DNA from 2 places in the Pseudoalteromonas sp. Cn5-37 genome. Region 1 is predicted to be linked to the other one. Evidence: predicted binding sites of a transcription regulator. Region 1 holds the regulator's gene; the other holds the start of a gene.
What was found. The regulator FliA, encoded in region 1, starts transcription of late flagellar genes. The targets are predictions, from matches to a motif close to CTAAAGNTNNNNNNNNNNNNGCCGATA.
Positions count from the first base shown of each region.

Region 2: the regulator FliA is predicted to act here: its motif matches at 1,532-1,558, upstream of pomA (flagellar motor protein PomA).

Region 1 is NZ_JAKGBA010000007.1:118,845-122,005, forward strand. It holds gene L1266_RS11265 (chemotaxis protein CheA) at 1-158, opposite strand, end outside; gene L1266_RS11270 (protein phosphatase CheZ) at 174-941, opposite strand; gene cheY (chemotaxis response regulator CheY) at 959-1,342, opposite strand; gene L1266_RS11280 (RNA polymerase sigma factor FliA) at 1,383-2,093, opposite strand; gene L1266_RS11285 (MinD/ParA family ATP-binding protein) at 2,120-2,980, opposite strand; gene flhF (flagellar biosynthesis protein FlhF) at 2,973-3,161, opposite strand, start outside.
Region 2 is NZ_JAKGBA010000003.1:6,169-9,329, reverse strand. It holds gene dxs (1-deoxy-D-xylulose-5-phosphate synthase) at 1-126, opposite strand, end outside; gene ispA ((2E,6E)-farnesyl diphosphate synthase) at 215-1,102, opposite strand; gene xseB (exodeoxyribonuclease VII small subunit) at 1,107-1,349, opposite strand; gene pomA (flagellar motor protein PomA) at 1,622-2,389, shown strand; gene L1266_RS06650 (flagellar motor protein MotB) at 2,393-3,161, shown strand, end outside.

The DNA.
Region 1 (3,161 bases):
CCTTTGACAGTGTGGAAGCCTCTAAAAATGGCGTTTAAGAGATCTTTGTCTTCGGGATTGTTCTCAAGCTCAACTAATTGCTCTGACAAAAGCTCTAAGATTTCTCCTGCCTCAACAAGGAAATCCTGTAAAATATCTTCATCGACTTCAAAGCTCATGCAGCTACTCTCCTCTTAGAAGCCCAGACTTGATAATAGATCATCGACTTCATCTTGTCCTGAGACAACATCATCACGAGAGTCTTTATCAATAATCGGCCCTTCAGGACCTGCTAGTGTATCACTTGTTGCAGGTGCTTTTTCTATGGCCTGTTTTTCTTGTTGTTGATGACCATCTTCTTGACTGCCAAACACAGTTAAGAGATTAATTAAACTGTCTTCTACTTCTCGCACTAACTCAATGACGCGACGGATTACTTGCCCCGTCAAATCTTGATAGTCCTGTGCCATCAGCACATTGGTCATCAAGCCCTGTAGCTCATCGGTTTTAGTATGCGAGTTATTCATAAAATTATCTAAGCTATGACATAGCTTTTTAAACTCACCGAGCTCTATTTCTCGGCTCATTAAACGATCCCACGTTGGTTTTATCGTCGCTATTTCATCTGCAAGTTGTTGCGCTATAGGTAAACTAGCTTCAACTGCATCCATGGTTTTGTTAGCGGCGCTTTCTGTCATTTCCATAACATAATTTAAGCGCTGCTTAGCGTCTGGGATCGCATCGGTAGTTAAATCTGAAAGACGAGTATCTAGATCAAAGTTTTTTAGCGCTTCATGTAATTGTCGCGTCAGTTTACCGATTTCAGCAAACAGCTCTGATTGTTCTTTTGATGCTGTTTCAAGTATCAGCTGATCAGCTTTTTCTTGTTCACCATTTTCAAGAAACTCAACAAGTTGACGAGCTTGCTCTAAACTTATTTGAGGCGCAGCTAGTGCTGACATAAGCCTCTCCCCTTAGATTAACCTAAACGTTCAAACACTTTTTCCAATTTGGTTTTAAGTGTCGCAGCAGTGAATGGTTTAACGATATAGCCATTAACACCCGCTTGAGCAGCAGCAACAATTTGTTCTTTTTTCGCTTCAGCTGTCACCATTAATACAGGAATATGCTTAAGGCTATCATCAGCACGAATTGCTCTTAACAAATCAATGCCTTGCATACCTGGCATGTTCCAATCTGTTACAACAAAATCAAATTCTTGATTTTGTAGCATTGGCAATGCTGTTGACCCATCGTCAGCTTCCTGCACATTGGTAAAACCTAAATCCCTTAATAGATTTTTAATGATACGTCTCATTGTAGAAAAATCATCAACAACAAGAATTTTCATGTTTTTATCCAAAACATCCTCCGGTGAGGTTTGAACCTATATTTACTTACTACTAATTAATCCAGTCATTGATTTTTGCTTTGAGCTTAATCATCGCCTGACCATGTATCTGACTCACACGCGATTCACTAACATCGAGTATGTGTCCTATTTCTTTTAAGTTCATTTCGTCGTTGTAGTACAAAGACAAAACAAGTGCATCTCTTTCTGGTAACGATTGGATAGCCGTTAATAGAGACTGGTTAAACCGCTCATTTTTAACGTTATTAAACGGTTTGTCTAGTCCTAAATCCTGACCTACAGGTGTAATGACGTCTTCATCAACGCCTAAGTCCTCTATACCTAATACTTTACTAGAATTTACATCATGTAGAATATGATGGTACTCATCGAGCGTTATATCAAGTTTTTCAGCGACTTCTGTATCTTTAGGTTCACGATTTAGCGTGCTTTCTAATTCGGAAATGGTTTCAGCCACAAGGCGAGCATTTCGGTGAACTGAGCGTGGTGCCCAGTCACCTCTACGAATTTCGTCTAACATCGCACCACGAATACGAATTCCAGCGAAAGTTTCGAAACTAGCCCCTTTGCTAGCATCAAAGTTTTTTGATGCTTCAATTAGGCCTATCATGCCTGATTGAATTAAATCATCGAGTTGGACACTGGCAGGTAAACGAGCAATTAGATGGCACGCCACTTTTTTAACTAAAGAGGCATGTTTTTCAACAATCGCATTTAAGTTTTGTGCTGATTGATATCCCATCGCTTTATTCACCGATGTTGTCATAGTTAGCCGTTTACTAGTTTTTCAATGAAAAATTCTAAATGGCCAGAAGGTTGATTAGGGATCGGCCACTTAACTGCTTTTGTTGCTAATGTTTTAAACGCCACCGCAGCTGGTGAGTTTGGAAATAATTCAACAATCACCTTTTGACGTCGCGTAGATTTACGCATGTTCTCGTCATAAGGAATGGTAGCTACCAACTCCATTGAAACGTCTAAAAAGCGATCCGTTACTTTTGAAAGTTTAGCAAATAATTCTTGCCCTTCACGCAAACTGCGCACCATATTGGCAACAATTTTAAATTTATATACGCCATGCTCACGGCTAAGCACTTTTATAAGCGCATAAGCATCGGTAATTGAGGTAGGTTCATCGCATACAACCACAACAACATCTTGGGCTGCACGAGAAAAGCTTAATACCATGTCAGAAATACCTGCAGCGGTATCGACAATTAAAATATCAAACTCGGTGTTTAACTCACTAAAAGCGCGGATAAGGCCTGCATGCTCAGATGGTGTTAATTCCACCATGCTTTGCGAACCAGACGTCGCTGGTACAATTTTTATACCTGCAGGACCTTCAACGAGAATTTCGTCAAGCTCACACTCGCCTGACAAAACATGAGATAAGTTACGTTCAACACGAAGGCCAAGCATCACGTCACAGTTTGCCAAACCTAAATCGGCATCTAGTACTAATACACGATTTCCTTGCTGCCCTAATGCGATTGCGGTGTTGAGTGAAACATTGGTTTTACCCACTCCACCTTTACCGCCAGTCACAGCGATAACTTTAACGCCACTATTATTATTTTGATTCATTTTGCGCAGGCCGCTTGCTTGATCTAATACTATGTTAATCATACATCCCTACTGTGTTCGACGCTACTGCTTGACGTCGTGAATGTTGTGCTTTTGCTCGTTTTAAATACAATTGTTCAGCTTTTTTCACTAGTTTTTCAGCATTCGCTACGCGAATATCTTCAGGAACACGCTGACCGTTAGTAAGATACCCTATTGGCAGGCGATTTTGAATCGCTATACT
Region 2 (3,161 bases), on a different contig from region 1:
TGAGTTAAGTAGGTATTCGCGTAACTCTTTACTAAACGCAGGTAACTTGTCTTGCGCTAAATCACGCAGTTGTGCTGGTTCGTCAACCAAACTTAATAATGGATACTTGCTACTATCAAGTGTCATGATTTTTTATACATCCTTCGCTAACCAGAGTGCATTATAGCCCATTGCCGCTCCGATTTTTTAGTTATTTTGTCTTTCTTTTTAGGTATTAATAATTGCGTTCAACAATATAGCTTGCAAGACTCGCCAATTCGCTGGTGTCGTAATCAATAGCCTCAAGAGCTTGATGGGCTTGAGCCAGCAAATCTTGTGCTTTTTGCTTTGCGCCTGCCATCCCTAATAAAGCAGGGTAGGTTGCTTTGTTTGCAGCAACATCGGAACCCTGTGGCTTACCTAATGTTTCAGTATCAGCTTCTACATCAAGGATATCGTCTTGTACCTGAAAGGCCAGCCCAATTGCTTGACCGAATAGGTTTAATTGCGCGAGTGTATGTTCATCACAGCTTTTTGCACTCAATGCACCGAGTGTAATTGCACAATTAAGCAAGGCACCCGTTTTTAGCTGATGAATGCGCTCTAGCTGAGCAACTGTAATTTCTTTATCGGTCGCTTCAATATCCAGTGCTTGCCCACCTACCATACCTTCAATACCTGAGGCTTTGCTTAATGAGGCAATCATTTTTACTTGCTGGCTCGCAGAAACAGCAAATTGATGATTGGCAATTAAATCAAATGCCAGTGTTTGTAAGGCATCACCTGCGAGTATGGCTTGTGCTTCGCCATAGACAATATGACAGGTAGGGCGGCCACGTCTTAAGTCATCATCATCCATTGCTGGTAAGTCATCATGAACTAAAGAATAGCTATGAATACACTCAATAGCGGCGGCAAGAATATCAAGATCGGCCTTGTCCGCGCCCATCATCCGGCCCGTTGCATATACAAGGTAAGGACGTAAGCGTTTACCACCATTTAGAACACCGTAGTGGGTGGCTTCTTTGATGTTTTTTTCGGTATTAAGTGGCTGTTCAAAATAGCGATTTAAATGTGCTTCAACGTCTTCACGAGCGCGTTGTAATTGTTCTTTTAATTGCACTTAATTAGTCCAAGTTTGAATCAAAATTGCTAAGAGGCGCTTGGCTATCGTTACCCATTAAAATGGCAACTTTTTGTTCGGCTTGTTGTAACTTACCAGACGAAGCGTTTGCTAGCGCAATGCCGCGTTCAAATTGTTTTAGTGATTGTTCCAGTGACAATTCACCTTGCTCCATTTGTGCAACAATTTGAGATAATTCATCCAGTGCTTCTTCAAAGCTTAAGTTTTCTGGTTTCTTTGTTGCCATTGTGGCCTCGATAGCTGTTAGAAAGTGAGGCCAATTTTAGGGGGAATGCTAAACTAGGTCAAAGAATGATGTGTTTTTTTACGCATAATTCATTTTTAGTATGCTATTTTTACGATTTTAAATACAGCTTAAACTTGTAGCTTAAAAATCTTACATTAAAATAAAATTAATTCATTTAATGATTTAAGTATTTCAACTGCTTGCCGATAAGCAGTTAATAATAAAAATTTGATACTTGAGTGTATCGTGTAATTGTTCCTCTGGAGGGGTATGTGGATTTAGCAACCATAATAGGTATTCTTGGTGCCATAGGCTTAATTGCTATGTCGATGGTGTTAAGTAGTGATGGCCAAGTTGCAATGTTTTACAACACGCCTTCGGTGGTCATTGTATTTGGTGGTTCGATTTTTATTGTATTATCAAATTTCACCATGGGGCAATTTTTGGGCATAGGTAAAGTGGCAGCAAAAGCTTTTATGTTCAAAATCGAATCTCCGGAAGAATTAATTGAAAAAGCAGTAGAATTAGCTGATTCTGCACGTAAAGGTGGCTTCTTAGCATTAGAAGAAGCTGAAATCCCCAACGGTTTTATGCGTAAAGGGGTCGATATGTTAGTGGATGGTCATGATGCTGATGTCGTTCGCGCCACGCTGCAAAAAGATATTTCTCTTACTGCTAACCGTCATGAACTCGGTGCTGGTTTATTCAAATCACTTGCCGATATTGCTCCTGCAATGGGTATGATCGGTACGCTAATCGGTCTGGTTGCTATGTTATCAAACATGGATGACCCAAAGGCAATCGGCCCAGCAATGGCAGTTGCCCTTTTAACAACTCTCTATGGTGCTTTCTTAGCAAATGTTGTCGCTATTCCAATTCAGGTAAAACTAGAACTGCGTAAAGACGAAGAAGCCCTCAATCAACGCTTAATTCTTGACGCGGTGCTAGGTATTCAAGACGGTCAGAACCCGAAAGTAATTGAAGGTATTTTGAAAAACTACTTAGCCGAATCAAAACGTAAAGTTGATACCGAGGAGTAGAGCATGTCAGATGAAGAGTGCAAATGTCCTCCACCAGGCTTGCCTGCATGGATGGGTACCTTCGCGGATTTAATGTCATTATTAATGTGCTTCTTTGTACTCTTGCTTGCTTTCTCTGAAATGGACGTGCTGAAGTTTAAGCAAATTGCTGGCTCTATGAAGTTTGCTTTTGGTGTACAAAATAAAATTGAAGTAAAAGATATTCCAAAAGGAACCTCTGTTATTGCCATGGAGTTTACTCCAGGCAAACCTGAGCCAACACCTATTGAAACGATTCAGCAACAAACCGTTGAGATGACACAACAAATGCTTGAGTTTCAGGCTGGCGACGAAAGCTCCGCCGGTGGTCGACAAGAACAGCGCGGTAATAAACGTGGTGGTGAATCGCAAAGTACGGCTCAGCAACAAGCTTTAGAACAGTCAATTTCTGCGGCTGATCAAGAACAAACAAATGAACTTGTGAAGAAAATTGCTCAGCAACTAGAACAGCAAATTATGGATGGTGCGATTGAGCTCGAGTCATTAGGCCAGCAAATTATTATTCGCATTCGTGAGAATGGTTCATTCCCATCGGGTAGTGCTTTTTTACAGCCAAAATTTAAACCTATTATTCGTGATATTGCTACGCTGTTAAAAGATGTGCCGGGTGAAATAACCGTGTCAGGTCACACTGATGACTTCCAAGTATCGAATGAGCTTTATACTAATAATTGGGATTTATCATCAAAACGTGCGGTGGCAGTTGCCAGTGAAATGGAAAAAGCGCCAGGGT